Regions from separate parts of the Psychrobacillus sp. FSL H8-0510 genome, predicted to be linked through region 2. Evidence: riboswitches for the same ligand, from Rfam matches in the RefSeq annotation. Region 2 holds a riboswitch; the other holds the start of a gene.

Region 1 (8,028 bases), 3.2 Mb from region 2:
ACAACCTGCATTTGTTTCGCGATATATTGCACAGTGTAATAATGTTTCGGCTGATGGAGTTAAATGTGTATTTTCGACTGGGTTTCCATCTGCATCAACAAGTAAAAAATCCTCTGCTGTTCTCTTTTTTTTATCTTTTCCGCTTGCTGTCACTAAGAACTCCATAGGATTATCATGTACTTTAATAGCAAGATTACCGCTCGTCCCCATAAACCAATCCCGTACGGCTAATTCATCTTTTATGTCTGCAAGTTCTTCCCATTTATCTTGTAAAGTCATATTTCCACACCTAACTTTGCGTCAATAATTTTTATCACATCGTGGAAGTTCTCAAAAGGTTCATAGGGAATATTCAATTCATCGCATTTTTCGATTAAGAAATCCCTCGCAATAACGACATTACCTAATTTTGCTGCTTCAAGATCAGTGATGGAATCCCCAATCACAACGCTCACAGCATCTTGGTCAAGAAGGGTACGAATAATAGAGGGTTTACAGCAACCACAGCCTTGGCTAGTACATTGATCATCACAGCTATACGGAAACTTAATGTGAATTGTATCCTTGGAAAATTCGGATGTATTACAATAGACTCCTGTAAATGGCCCGAATGGTTCTAGTAGCTTGTGGACAAAAAAGTCTATGCCGCCACTTACGATGTAGAGTGGTATGTTGTGTTTTTTTGCATACGAGACAAATTCACTAAACCCATCACGGATGACTGCCTGCTTAAGCACAAAAGAGATAATGTCATCTTTTGACTCAACAGGAAGGAGTGTGAACATTTTTGCTACACCATCTTGTATGGAAATTCGTTGTCCTAAAATATCATCTTTAATCGATGTCCATTCTGGTGGAGCAAACTCTTTCATGATTGCCATAATGTTATCCTGATTGGTAATAGTTCCATCGAAGTCACAAAAAACTACAAGATTACTCATATTATCACCTCCATAATTCAAGTGCTGTGTTTAATTCACTCTGGGTTTTAGCTGCTTCTTCTAATGGAATACCTTCCAAAACAGCCGATACTGCCTGTCTAAAAGCCAAACCTCCTCCGGTTGCACCGGCCGGATGACCGTGTACTCCACCCCCGGCATTAATGATGCTGTCGATTCCATAGTCATTCATTAACAGTGGTACGAGACCAGGGTGAATGCCTGCAGAAGGCACCGGAAAGCTTTGTTTTACTTCACTAGGCTTTGTTAGTTCTTTCCCTAAAGAGAGAGCTACAGATTTTTCAAGTGCAACACTGCCATAAGGAGAAGGGAATAATGAAAAATCTGCTCCTGCATAGCGGGTAAGCTTACCAAGAACAAGTGCCGTGGAAACTCCATAAAATCCTGAGGACGTGAATGCTCCACTATAAGCCGGATGAGCCATGAGTGGTAATTGAATCTCTTCGTCCTCTGCTAACTCCTGAAGAACGTCTAAACCGTATGCATGGACATTAAATAAGAGTGCATCTGCTCCAAGTTCCCGTGCTTTTTTGGCCTTGTCCTTTAGTTTGAATGTACGTCCCGACAAATTTACTGCGTATAGAGTACGATGACCAGTTTCTTCATACACTTGTCTTAATACCTCTCGACCAGTAGAGATACGTGTTTCAAAAGAAGTAAGTGGATTGTCAAATAGGATTTCGTCATCTTTTACAAGGTCAACTCCACCAAGTGCTTGTTGCTTCAGTTGTTGCGCTAGGTACTCGATATCTCTTCCAATGACACCTTTGAAGATACTCATGATGAGTGGACGTTCATAAACTCCCAATCTTTCTCGGATACCTTGAATGCCGAAGCGAGGGCCAGGGAAATGGGATAATATATTTGTGTCAAATTCTAAATCCAATAATTTTACTTCTCCATCCAGAGATAGTTTGCCGAAAACGGTAGTTAAAATTGCTGGTATATCTGCTGAAAAATTTGCGGCAGGATAGAATACTTTAATTTCTCCTTTAATTATTTCGGGATGAATAGGGTGAAGAATATTTTCAAATTCAGTAACTGATCGTACAGTTCCTTTATGTTTTTTTAGCTGTTCCTGTTCTAAAAAGGCTAAATTGGTCCAAGAACCAATAGTCAATCCAAGAGCAATATCATCCGCTTTTTTTTCAAAAGAACCAGACTTTCCGTATAGTTGATAGTGCGCAGTAATTCCACTCATTTTTTCACTCCTAATATTAGAAAAGCGTAAGTGCCTAGGCGCTAGAGCTAGACAGATAATATAAAAAACCTCTTCAAATAAGAAGAGGTTAATAGCTTAACAACTTCTTATCTCTCAGCCATTTGACTGCAAGAATTAGCACCGTGTTCATAATTGAATCGGTTGCCGGGTATCATAGGGCTTGTCCCTCCACCTGCTCTAAATAAGAAAAAATATTCAGTTTGTATTTAATAAATTATATTGATTATTCCATGCATTAAAAATTCTGTCAACAAGAAATTGAAAAATTATCATTATTCAAAATTGTATTGACATAGCTTTTTCTAATATGCTAGGATTCTAAACAAACATCATAGTTGTACCGCACTCTTATCAAGAGCAGGCAGAGGGATAATGGCCCGATGACGCCCAGCAACCGACCGTAATACCGTTGTGAGACGGGGCGCTTTATGCGCCGGAATGTAAAATTCCGTAAGGCACGGTGCTAATTCCATCAGAAAGTTTACTTTCTGAGAGATAAGAGGTTCAGAATCTCTTATTCTAAGCCTCTTTCTTTTGGAAAGAGGTTTTTTATTTTGTAAATGAGAGGACGATCATAATGGCGGTAGTAGCAATGAAAGAATATGAATCATTAACTAAAGAAACGGTAATTTCACTGGCGATAGAGTTATCATTATTTTCTAGCGAAGCTCCATTAGTTTGCGAAGAGATTGGTGATGGAAATCTAAATTATGTATTCCGTGTAACAGATGGATCCGGTGAGAAAGGCATTATTATTAAACAGGCCTTACCCTATGCAAAGGTCATCGGGGAGAGCTGGCCACTTACTTTGAAAAGGGCAAAGATCGAAGCTAGTGCATTACAAAAACATGGAGAATACGCAGTTGGATTAGTCCCAAAAGTTTATGCAACTGATGAAAGCTTAGCAATCACAATCATGGAAGATCTGTCTCATCTTGAAATAGTTCGTGAGGGCTTGATAAAAGGAAAGTCCTATCCTAAATTATCAACCGATATTGGCGAATATCTAGCCTTAACACTTTTCAATACTTCTGACTTTGCACTCCACCCCTTTGAAAAAAAGTCACTTGTTGTAGAATTTTCTAACCCCGAGCTATGTAAGATCACAGAGGACTTAATCTTTACAGATCCTTTTTTTGATCATGAAACAAATGACTTTGAGCCAGCATTACAAGCAGAAGTGGAAGCTATTTGGAATAACAACTTGTTGAAATTGGAAGTAGCCAAGCTAAAAAGAAGTTTTTTGACGGAAGCCGAAGCTTTGTTACATGGGGATCTTCATACCGGAAGTATATTTGCGAGTGAAGCGGAAACGAAAGTAATTGACCCGGAATTTGCATTTTACGGCCCAATTGGATTTGATATTGGCTTATTTTTGGGGAACTTAATAGTTCAATCCTTTACGCGTCAAGATGACCAACGGGATGCTATACATACCCATATACAGAATACGTGGAACACATTTTGCGCTAAATTTTCAGAGTGTTGGAAAAAAGGAAAGTCCGATTTATATAAAAGTATAGAAGGCTATGAGGCATTTGTGCTAGAAAAAATATTCCATGATTCCGTAGGGTTTGCAGGCTGTGAGCTAATTCGTAGAACGATTGGACTAGCACATGTGAAAGACTTAGATAGTATTGAAAACCATGAGCAACGAATTTTAACTAAAAAACAAACGCTTAAAGCTGGAGAAAGACTAATATTGAGTCGTCATGAAATAAACTCAATAGATGCTGTAATTGAGCTGTTAGGAGAAATTCAATAATGAATGTTCCATTATCGATTAAGTGGGAAGGTAAGCAGTTAATAATTTTAGATCAACAGAAACTTCCCCATGAAATTATCTATATAACACTAGAAAATATGAAAGAAGTTCACGATGCAATTATTACTCTGAAAGTTCGTGGAGCTCCAGCCATTGGAATTACGGCAGCGTATGGATTAGCTATTGAGGCGCAGAGTTATCAAACAAATTCAATGATAGATTTTCTAGAATACTTAAAAAGAGATGCAGCATACTTGGGTGAATCTCGACCTACTGCTGTCAACTTGGTTTGGGCACTTAACCGTTTGTTGAAAGTAGCGAGTCCAATAGATAGTGTTTCGGATGCAAAGCAGATTCTAATTGAAGAAGCAAAAATAATTCACAAGGAAGATGAGGAGTCCTGTCAAAGTATCGGCGAGTTTGCACTCTCTCTACTTGAAGATAAAACGAAGGTAATGACGATTTGTAATGCTGGTTCTATAGCCACCGCTAAGTATGGTACTGCTTTAGCTCCTTTTCATCTAGGGAAGGAACGTGGAAAAGAATTTGAAGTGTTTGCATGTGAAACTCGACCTGTCTTTCAGGGCGCCCGTTTAACAGCATGGGAACTGCAACAATCAGGTGTCGATGTGACGCTCATAACAGATAGTATGGCTGCACATACGATAGGCGCAAAGGGAATAGAAGCAATTATCGTTGGAGCAGATCGGATAGCAAAAAATGGAGACACAGCAAACAAAATAGGAACCCTAAACTTAGCAATTCTTGCATCTGTATTTGGAATTCCATTTTATGTGGCTGCACCGTCCTCTACATTCGATTTGTCCATAAATAATGGAGAAGAAATTCCAATAGAGGAAAGGAAAGTAGAGGAAATTATTAATATTAACGGCAAAGCTATTACCCCATCAAACACAAAAGTATTTAACCCTGCTTTTGATGTGACACCAGCTAAATATATCACTGCCATAATTACAGAAATAGGTATTATTTATCCAAACTATCTTGAAAATATTTCAACTCAAATAGTCGATTCAATTGAAAAGGAGAAGGATTATGAAAACAAATAAGTACTGGTTAATATTTACGATTTTAGTAATAGCGGTTTTACTCGCTGCATGTCAGCCAAAAGCTGAAGGAGAAACAACTAAGTCATCTAGCTCTAACGGTGATGCCAAGGCTAAAGAAAATCCGTTAGCCGGCAAGAAAATTGCATTAGTTATGCAACAAAATTTAGGGACATTTTCAGCTCAATATATTGAAGGGGTAAAGGAGCAAGTAGAGAATTTTGGTGGAACAGTAACGGTGTTTACTTCTGAAGGAGATTTATCTAAAATGGCGTCCAATTTGGATGCCGCTGTGAATCAAGGAGTTGACGGTATTTTAATAGATCATGGCACAAAAGAATCACTGAACCAAGGAGTTGAGAATGCGGTTGCAAAGGGAATTCCGGTTGTCGCATTTGATGCGGGAGTAGAAGTTGAGGGAGTAACCTCTTTAGAACAAGGCGATGAAAAAATGGCTCAAATGACACTAGAAAAACTAGCGGAAGATTCAAATGGGAAAGCCAATATCGTGAAAATATGGGTAGCGGGTTTTGCTCCAATGGAAAGACGACAAGTAGCATATGAGAATTTTCTAGGAGAGAATCCAGGGATAAAAGAAATTGCCACATTCGGTGCAGCAACGCAAAATACAGCTTTAGATACTCAGTCACAAATGGAAGCGGTATTAAAGCAGTATCCCAACAAAGGTGAAATCACCGCTGTTTGGGCTGCTTGGGACGAGTTTGCCAAAGGTGCAGTTCGGGCGATAGAGCAAGCGGGACGTACAGATATTAAGGTATATAGTATCGATATGAGTGATGAAGATTTACAGATGATTCAAAATGAGAATAGTCCCTGGGTTGCCTCGGCAGCAGTGGATCCTAAGGATATCGGCCGTATTCAAGTTCGTTATTTATATCAAAAAATAAGCGGAGGCAATGTAGAAGAAAAAGTAGTATTAGAACCAGTTTTTGTAGAAGCATCTAAATTGCCGAAAGAAACAGTAACAACTAATGAACTCAGTGATCATATTGAAGGTTGGGGAGCAAGTGATCAAGGTTACACAGATGAATTAAAAGGATTAGAGGAAAACAGATAACTTAAAAGAATTTAAGCTGTCCTGTTTAATGGGACAGCTTTTTTCAGAAAGGAGCAATCGATGCTGAATCCTTTTCTTTCCATGAAAGCTATAGATAAATCATTTGGAAATGTAAATGCTCTGAAAAATGCTGAATTTGAACTTAAAAAAGGCGAGGTTCACGCTTTACTTGGGGTAAATGGCGCAGGGAAAAGCACGCTTATGAAAGTACTCTCTGGTGTGTATGAGCAAGATGTGGGAGAAATTTTGTTAGAAGGAGAAAGAATACGTATACGTTCGCCTAAAGTCGCAAAGGATTTTGGAATTTATTGTGTATATCAAGAAGTAGATACTGCCATCGTTGCGGAACTCTCGGTTGCAGAGAATATATTGCTGGATAAGATTGTTGCTGGTTCTAATATGTTCATCTCCAAAAAGAAACTGAATAGGGAAGCACGGAATGCCCTGAAGCAGTTACAGGTAGTCAATATTTCAGTAGAAATACCTGCATTTATGCTCTCTCTAGCAGAAAAACAGTTGGTATTGATAGCGCGAGCACTTGTAAGTTCTGCAAAGGTTATTATCTTCGATGAACCGACGGCACCTCTATCCCTAAATGAATCTACCAAGTTATTTTCAGTCATTAAAAAGCTAAAAGCGACAGGAGTAGGGTGCATATTCATATCACATCGACTACCAGAAGTATTTGAGATTTGCGATCGGATGACCGTTATGGCAGAAGGTACGTTAGTTGGGACCTATAATACTTCTGAGACTAACCAAGAAGAGATTGTTGAAGCTATGCTAGGAACTTCTTATAGCAAAGATTTTCCTGCTCGTAAACATGTATTAGGAAATACATTACTTCGTGTTAAAAATATATCAAGAGGAGAAAAGGTAAGGGATATTTCTTTTCAAGTGTCTGAAGGAGAAATTGTTGGGATTGTCGGTCTTGTAGGGGCGGGGAAAACAGAGTTAGCTAAAACGTTATTCGGATATTCTCCATATACAGAAGGAAGTATGGAAATCCTAGGAAACACCTTAAAAATAAAGCATCCCAAAGACGCGATAAAAGCCGGTCTAGTTCTTATTCCAGAAGAAAGACGAAAAGAAGGGCTATTTGTTCAAGAATCATTACGAACCAATGCGTCTTTTCCTAATTTACAAAATTTTTCTCGTCTCTTATTTATGGATAAAAAGAAAGAAAAGTCCTTTGCAAAAGAGATTATTAAACGATTACAAATTAAAACAAGTAGTACTGAGACACCACTTGTGTATTTGAGCGGAGGAAATCAGCAAAAGGTTGCTATCGGCAAATGGACTTCGCTTGATTCCTCTCTTTATTTGTTTGACGAGCCAACAAAAGGCGTCGATATTGGTGCAAAAACTGATATTTATAGGATGATTCGTGAGTTTGCTGAAAAAGGGAAGGGTTGTCTTTACTTTTCAAGTGAAATTCATGAAGTTCTAGGGATTTCTGATCGCATTTTAGTTATGTATGATGGTCATATCGTGAAGGAACTATCACGGAAAGAAGCGACCCAGGAAAGGATTTTGCTTTATGCAAGCGGCGGTAAAGAGGAATAAGTTGCAAGAACGAGGTACAAATTTTTTGTTCAAGTTTGGAGCTATTGCGTTACTTATTTGTATTATTATTTATTTTAGTTCAATAAGCGATGCCTTTTTTACATATGCAAATTTCACAGATATTCTGCGATCTATTTCAATCGTTACCCTATTAGCATTGGGAGTTACCTTCACACTTGTAGTAGGAGGTTTTGATTTAAGTGTAGGTTCAACTATGTCGCTATCTACAGTTGTGACAGCCTCTCTGATGGTTTGGTACGAGATGCCTCTATGGCTTGTATTGATTGTACCTATTGTAGTTGGAGTATTAGTGGGTTTGTTGAATAGTTTCCTTATTGTAATTATAGGTATACCTGATTTGCTAGCAACAT
Region 2 (8,028 bases):
GTTCAGCAATTGCAGGGCACCAATCACATCAGTTTGGACAATTTTTCAATCGTCTCAATGAATTGCAAATTGGGGACAGCTTTGAATTAGAAACAAGCAAGGATGTATTTGTCTATGAAGTATTTGATATTCAAATAGTAAGTCCAAACAATGTGGAAGTATTGGAGCGTCAGGAAGGAATATCCCTATTATCACTTGTGACTTGTTATCCAGCAAGATCTAATAAATATCGTTTAGTAGTACAAGCAAAGCAGATAGAAGTATGAGAAAGTGAGAAATTTATAAAGGTGTGCATCCATACTATCTGGATGCACACCTTTAGTTTAAAAACTCATTACTTCCATACATCCTGAGAAATTTGAATCACATGATGAATCTTAGACCATTGCTCTTTCTCCGTTAAAAGGTTTCCTTCTTCGGTTGAAGAAAACCCGCATTGAGGACTCAAGCAAAGTTGTTCTAGAGGAACATATTTAGTGGCTTCAGTAATTCTATTTTTGACAAGTTCTGTATCCTCTAAAGCTCCATGTTTGGATGTGATTAATCCTAATACAATTGATAAGTCTGAACGAGTAACGTGACGAAGTGGTTCAAATCCACCTGAGCGTTCATCGTCAAACTCTAGAAATAGACCGTCTACATCTAGTCTTGCAAAAATAGTTTCTGAGACTAACTCATAACTACCGCTTGTAATATATGTGGACTTGAAGTTTCCTCGACAAATATGCATAGTAATTAACAGATCATGGGGACGTTTTGCAATAGATTCATTGATGGCACGTGCCGATAAAGCTAACGCCTCATCTAATTCCATCCCTTTTTCTTTTAAAGAAGCAATGCCTTCCTCAGAAAAAGTAGTTGCCCAAGAAGTATCATCAATTTGAAGGTAACGACAGCCCTCGTCGTAGAACGCTTGAATCACATCTTGATAAGCAACAACTAAATCTGCAAACAATTCTTCTTGGCTCGCATAAACTCCCTCTTCAATAGTAGCACGGTACAATAACATATTAGGGCTAGGTATAGTAAATTTAGCTACAGCTTCACCAACTATTCCTTGAAGAAACTTAAAGTGTTCAATCATATAGTGCGTGCTAAACCGGATCTTTCCGGTTACTTTAATACCATGTGCTCTTGTTTGTACACCTTTAAACGTTAATCCTTTGTCTGTTTCATAAAACTCTACCCCGTCAAATCCACTAAGAAAATCGAAATGCCACCATTTACGTCTAAATTCTCCGTCCGAAATAGACTGGAGTCCTATATCTTTTTGTTTGGTGACTAGTTTTGTAATTTCTTCATCTTCTATTTGTTTTAAGTGATCTGCAGTTATTTCATTATTTTCGAATTGTAGACGAGCTTCTTTTAAGCGAGCTGGTCGTAAAAAACTTCCTACGTGATCTGCTTTGAATGGTGTATTTACAACTAGTGATTTTGACATTTTATATTCCTACTTTCTCCTGTTGTTTGGATGCTATTTCTAACGATTGTTCAAAGTCAGCTATTAAATCATCAACATTCTCTAATCCAACGGAAAAACGTAGAAGGCCATCTGTTATGCCCCGCTTTTCTCTTTCGGCTTTAGGCATTGCTGCATGAGACATTTGAGCAGGGTGGGAGAGGATGGATTCTACTCCGCCAAGACTAACTGCGAATACAGGAATCCTAATATTTTCTACGAATGACTTAGCAATGGATCTATTTGGTAAACGGAAGGAAAGAACTGCACCGGCACTACTCGACTGTCTGTTATGTGTATCAAATCCTGGATGAGTGGACAGTCCAGGAAAATAGACTTTTTCGACTAAATCATGCCCACTTAAATAGTTGGCAATTTTTCTCGCAGTTTCAGCAGATTTTTCAAATCGTACACTTAGTGTTTTTATCCCTTGTATGAGAGAAAATGAATCTTGTGCACCTAAAATAGCACCGAATGAGTTCTGGATAAATGCTAAACGATTACCTAAATCATCATCTTTTGTAACTGCAAGTCCTGCAATAACATCGCTATGTCCGGATAAAAATTTTGTGGCACTATGTAAAACGACATCTACTCCCAAGTCCAGTGGACGTTGGTATAATGGTGTCATAAATGTATTGTCTAAAAAGGTTAAACAGTCATGGGACTTTGCAAGCTCTACTACTGCATGAATATCAGTGATACCCAAGCAAGGGTTCGAGGGTGTCTCAATGTATATTAGTTTTGTATTGGGTTGTATTGCTCTTGTAATTGCATCGATGTCAGTAAAATCTGCAAAGCTGTGCTCAATCCCAAAACGAGGCAATACTTCGGTAACAAAGCGAAAGGTACCGCCGTATACATCTTCTGTAATAACGATATGATCGCCAGAAGACAAAAGCATAAAAGCAGAAGAAATAGCTGCAATTCCCGAAGCAAATGCAAGTCCTCTAGTTCCTCCCTCTAGTTCCGCAATGGTTTTTTCAAGTGCTTCTCTTGTAGGGTTTCCCGATCGACTATAGTCATAAGGGCCGAAATTATCAAAGCTTTCTTGATGAAAGGTGGAGGATAAATAAATAGGAACATTGACAGCTCCCGTTATTATTTCTGAATTTCCACGAGTAGAGGCGACGACTAGACTAGTTTCCAATGACTCTTTGAAATCACTCATTTTAAACCCTCACTTTCTAAAGTATTAAATACTTGTTGTAAATCTGTTATTAAATCTTCGACCTCTTCAATTCCCACCGAAAAACGAAGGAGACTATTATCAACCCCTCGTGCAATTCGTTCCATCTCCGGTATATCCGCATGTGTTTGTGTAGCAGGATAAGTGATAAAGCTTTCCACACCGCCAAGACTCTCTGCAAATACAATTAATTTCAAATTCTCTAGGAAAGGGGCAACCCCCTCGCTTTTATGTAAACGGAAGGATAACATCCCACCAACCCCAGGATATAATACATCTTTAACTGCAGGCTCTTGCTTTAAAAACTCTGCAATTCTTTTAGCGTTTAAATCATGTTGCTTCATACGTAGATGAAGCGTCTTTAATCCTCTTATGAGTAACCAAGAATCGAAAGGAGAAAGGACGGCTCCTGCTGCATTATGATTAGTTTGCAGCTGTTCACTAAGTTCCGCACCCTTCGAGACGACAAGTCCCGCAAGAACGTCATTATGTCCACCAATATATTTGGTACCACTATGAATGACAATATCAGCACCCATTTCAATAGGTCGCTGTAAGTAAGGAGTAAGGAATGTATTGTCTACGATTAAAAGTAGATTATGCTCTTTTGCAACCTCAGCAAATAGTTGGATATCAATTTCCAACATCAAGGGGTTTGTTGGGGTTTCAATAAATAAAGCTTTTGTATTTTTGGTTATCAATGCTGTTACTTCTTCAGCTGATTCAAACTTTGCATAAGTGGTACGAATATTATAAGAATCTGCATACTGGTTAAATAACCGGTAGGTTCCACCATATAAATCATCAGGCGCAATTAATTCATCCCCTGAGCGAAAAAGGGACAAAACCAATTGTATAGCGGCCATGCCAGAACTACAGGCAAAGCCAGCATCTCCATCTTCTAACTTTGCAATTCCATCTTCTAAAATAGCGCGAGTTGGGTTTTTAGTTCGTGTGTAGTCATATCCTGTTGACTGCCCGATCCCATTATGTTTGTAAGCTGTTGAAAGATAAATAGGGGGATTTACCGCACCAGTTTTCTCATCACTATGGTTGCCCAATTGAACTAACTGTGTATCGATACTGTTCTTTGACATTAGATGCTCATCCTTTACAATTAAAATAAAAAAAGAGGATTCTCTAATAAGAAGAGAATCCTCAAGTAATATTGAAGTTTGTCTTCTTATCTTCAAGACGTCAAACGTCTATTTGGAATTAGCACCATACCTAAACGTGGCTGGTTGCTGAGACATCTACGGGCCAATCCCTCCGTCTCTCTGGATAAGAAAAATATATTAAATTATCACAATTTTGAATTTAAATAAGCTTAACACGTAGATGTGTTTTTAACAAGATGCATTTTGTTCAACATCATAACAAAAATGTCCATATTAAAACAATTACACCGAGTATTAATGATATCCAACCTACTATTAACTTGTGAGAATAAGCTAAAGCTACTAGCCCCAAAAGAACTGCTCCAGCACCTAGCCAAAGCGGAGCATAAAAGAAACCTAGCACCCCTAAAACGATGCCTAACAAACCAACCCATAATCCTGTAGAAGACTCCATCGTATCCACCTCCCATCTTGTATTGTAGGAACATAAGGCATAATGCTCCTCGTAATATTATATGAAGGTTTAGGAAAGGGAGATAAACAATCGAGGGTGTATTGGGTGCTTTGCTATTTATTTAAATAAACAAAATACTAGAATGTTGTTAAAAATTTGTTATACTAACAAACAGACCCGTCGGTATGTTAGGAGGAAATTCAGATATGGATACTAAATCACTCATAATTGAAACTGCTACAACACTGTTTCAACAAAAAGGCTACAAAACTGTAGGACTAACAGAAATTTTAAAAGCATGTAACGTTACAAAAGGGGCCCTTTACCACCACTTTCCAAATGGCAAAGACGAACTCTTAATAACTTGTTTACATGCTTTAAAAGAAGATATTACAACAGATATTAAAGTGATTTTCAGTAAGCATCCTTCGACTGAAGATGCCATAGTTTCCATGATTGATAAATTAATTCGTAGTTTTGAAAAGGATGGGACCATCACTGGCTATACATTTAGCAGTATCGTTAGTGAGATGGCGACAATGAGTGAGCCTGTCCGAACCGCTTGTAGTGATTTGTATGAAAATATAGAGCAAATTTATTATATTAAACTATTAGCGGATGGTTTTTCGGTTGAAAAGGCTACTGCCATTTCATTATTATTGACTGCTTCAATTGAAGGAGCAATGATGCTGTGTTTAACTCAGCAATCAACTAATCCCTTAATAAAAATTTCAAAACTATTACCAACTTTATTAAAGAATTTCTGAAAAGGAAATCCAATATATAAAAAGAGTACAGTAACTCTGTAATATTGTAGGAATTGTCGGCTGTTTAATGAAACAGCTTTTAATAATGCACTCAGGAATCTGTGGACTAGCTTTAATCCAAGCGAAAACCCATATTAACATGGTTTGCATATAGGATTTAAATGAAAAAATTATGGACACTTCAAAGAGTTTTTTCTCTCTATAACGTTATCCTCTATTATAAAAATCGACTGTTTTGCTTCATATTAATTGCCAAGGTCTAAATAAGCTTTTTGAAAGGAAGATAAGTAAGATATGCATCAAGATAAAAGACTACCAAAGAATGGTAAAGAAGGCGCAATATTTGGCGCAATCATTTGTACATTATCAGTACTATTTATAGGATCAATCAACATAATTCTTGCAGCTGGAGGATTTAACAGTGAGGTTGCAATGGATATGTTAATCCTGTTGCCTATTATTTGGGTTATTGTGATGATTATAGAACCGTTAGCTATCGGTCGTTTTGCTGAATTTTTAGCATCTAAATTTATTTCACCAACAGACGGTTTTGCTGCTCGTATTATGTTCCGTACACTGTTCACAGTTTTAGGTATGTCATTTACAATGACTATTGTTGGCGATATCATGGGGAATGGATTTACAACTGATATCTTTACTAACTTTATCCAAATTTGGCCACGTAACTTTTTAATAGCTCTATTCTTAGAAAGTTTGGTTATTCAACCGATTGCACGTTTTGTAATGGTTAAAATGCATGAAGCTCAAGATAGAAAAGCATTAGTTCAAACAAATACACAAAGTATCTAGGTAAAGTAAGGTACATGGACATTGCACTTACACATCGGATGAAGCTTTCTGTAATAGGGTAAATGAATCAGGAGAAGCTACGAGATACAGTCACGTAGCTTCTCTACTTTTTTAAGTAATCCTCCAATGTCGGTTCCCTAAAAGGTGAATAAGTTAATCCTATAAAAAAAGCGTCCAGACTTTTGAAAGTCTGGACGCTTTTTTTATATTGTTGAACCAGGTGTACGAATGACTAATACATCACATTTAGCTGAACGCACGATTGCTTCAGATACCGAACCAATTAAATAGCGTTCTACTGGCGTATGACCAGTAGCACCGCAAATAATTAAATCTGCCTCCACTGATTTAGCAATCTCTTTTGTTATTACTGTTTTAGGTGAACCATATTCAATAATGACATTTACATTTTCAACACGAGCCGCTATAGAGCGAGCCTTATAGCGATCTAAGATTTCCCGAGATTGTTCTTTAACTTCCTCCGCAACTTCTTGATCAAAAGCTCCAAAATAACGCGTATCAATAATGTTTACGATATGTAATTGCGCTCCTTCATTTCGATATGCAATATCAATCGATTTGCGGAATGCATATTCAGCCTCTTTTGAACCATCTACCGCTACTATAATACTATTATATTGATTTTCCATTGTTTACATCTCCTCCTTTTATATATTGGTTGAAGCTAGAACCATACCTACACCTAGCTTCCAAATTATATGTGTTAAGTTAAACATCCAAGTTGCTGTATCTGTCATTATTGTAACATAGAGCATGTAACGGATAACTGCTGTAATATGGACTTTTGGTCCGTATTTAAGGAATTCTCTCCCGATAATTGGAGTAAAAGTACAGTTCAATAAATTACATTACAAAATCCTCTTGTTGAGAAATACATTTTTTAATGATTAATGTGGAAAGCGTCACTTGAAACAGAAATCAGGGTTATTATATTGTTCAAAATACTTGGGGCACTTAGTTCAAGGTATAAAATATTATAATTTCATAAAAAAAAAGAATGGCTTAAAAAGCAAGCCATTCTCAAGGATTCCGATTTATTTCCCACCTAGCAGGTCAAATAATCCACCAGTTATACTACCTTCACCTTTTGAACCACCACCAGGTGTTTGGGGAGCTGCTGCAAATACTTTACTAGCCAATCTACTAAATGGAAGTGACTGGATCCATACGGTACCTGGACCACGAAGAGTAGCGAAGAATAATCCCTCTCCACCAAATAAGGCTGTTTTAACTCCTTTTACCATTTCAATATTGTAGTCAACGTCCGCAGTCATTGCTACGAGACACCCAGTATCTACGCGTAAAACTTCTCCTTGCTGAAGAGACTTTCTATGAATTGCCCCACCAGCATGAACGAAAGCGAGGCCATCACCTTCTAGTTTTTGCATGATGAAACCTTCACCACCAAAAAAGCCTGCTCCTAACTTACGCTGAAATTCGATGCCAATCGTAACCCCTTTTGCTGCTGCTAAGAAAGCATCCTTTTGACAAATAATTTTGCCACGGTATTGGCTTAAATCCAATGGAATAATTTTACCTGGGTAAGGTGATGCAAAGTAGACGTGTCTTTTTCCGCTACCTGTATTAGTGAAAGTTGTCATGAATAAACTCTCTCCTGTAAGCATACGCTTACCTGCACCCATTAATTTGCCCATAAGACCACCGCCGCTACCAGCAGAACCCGATGAGCCATCGCCGAAAATAGTTTCCATTGAAATACCGTCTTCCATCATCATTAAACTTCCTGCTTCGGCAACAACAGTTTCCTTGGGATCTAATTCGATTTCAACAAATTGCATATCATCACCGTATAATTTGTAGTCAATTTCATGATTATTCATGAACAAATTCCTCCTTAAATTTTTCTCTACCATTTATACGAAAGCAGGGTGAAAAAGTTTCATTCGAAATATCCAAAGATTTTTAAAGGGATTTATGAAATTTTATAGAATATATGAATAATGGAAGCGTTTACATTTAAAAGTGAAAAGAGGGAATAAAATGAAATTAACTAACTTTATTAATGGCAATTGGCAAGACTCCGAGGGTGCAGATTATACACCAGTGGTAAATCCTGCAAATGGTGAACAGCTATCAGAGGTGAGGCTATCTACGGAAGAAGATGTAAATCTTGCGGTAGAAGCAGCAGTAAAAGCACAAAAAAAATGGGCACTCGTTCCTGCACCTAAACGTGCAGATTATTTATATGA

The links. A riboswitch is a leader RNA that binds a small molecule or an ion and turns the genes downstream of it on or off. The one in region 2 is predicted to bind S-adenosylmethionine.
Region 1: linked by a shared signal. The riboswitch ahead of mtnK (S-methyl-5-thioribose kinase) and the one ahead of MHI40_RS02565 (methionine biosynthesis PLP-dependent protein) in region 2 are both predicted to bind S-adenosylmethionine.

The regions. Positions count from the first base shown of each region.
Region 1 is NZ_JBBOYZ010000001.1:3,733,707-3,741,734, reverse strand. It holds gene MHI40_RS19075 (methylthioribulose 1-phosphate dehydratase) at 1-279, opposite strand, end outside; gene MHI40_RS19070 (2-hydroxy-3-keto-5-methylthiopentenyl-1-phosphate phosphatase) at 276-941, opposite strand; gene mtnW (2,3-diketo-5-methylthiopentyl-1-phosphate enolase) at 946-2,160, opposite strand; SAM riboswitch class I at 2,265-2,369, opposite strand; SAM riboswitch class I at 2,527-2,683, shown strand; gene mtnK (S-methyl-5-thioribose kinase) at 2,759-3,946, shown strand; gene mtnA (S-methyl-5-thioribose-1-phosphate isomerase) at 3,946-5,016, shown strand; gene MHI40_RS19050 (sugar ABC transporter substrate-binding protein) at 5,003-6,091, shown strand; gene MHI40_RS19045 (sugar ABC transporter ATP-binding protein) at 6,152-7,657, shown strand; gene MHI40_RS19040 (ABC transporter permease) at 7,632-8,028, shown strand, end outside.
Region 2 is NZ_JBBOYZ010000001.1:513,668-521,695, forward strand. It holds gene MHI40_RS02550 (sortase) at 1-266, shown strand, start outside; gene MHI40_RS02555 (5-methyltetrahydropteroyltriglutamate--homocysteine S-methyltransferase) at 335-1,441, opposite strand; gene metC (cystathionine beta-lyase) at 1,443-2,630, opposite strand; gene MHI40_RS02565 (methionine biosynthesis PLP-dependent protein) at 2,627-3,745, opposite strand; SAM riboswitch class I at 3,829-3,936, opposite strand; gene MHI40_RS02570 (hypothetical protein) at 4,020-4,220, opposite strand; gene MHI40_RS02575 (TetR/AcrR family transcriptional regulator) at 4,427-4,987, shown strand; gene MHI40_RS02580 (DUF2798 domain-containing protein) at 5,282-5,797, shown strand; gene MHI40_RS02585 (universal stress protein) at 6,001-6,447, opposite strand; gene MHI40_RS02590 (hypothetical protein) at 6,466-6,657, opposite strand; gene MHI40_RS02595 (TIGR00266 family protein) at 6,853-7,659, opposite strand; gene MHI40_RS02600 (aldehyde dehydrogenase family protein) at 7,820-8,028, shown strand, end outside.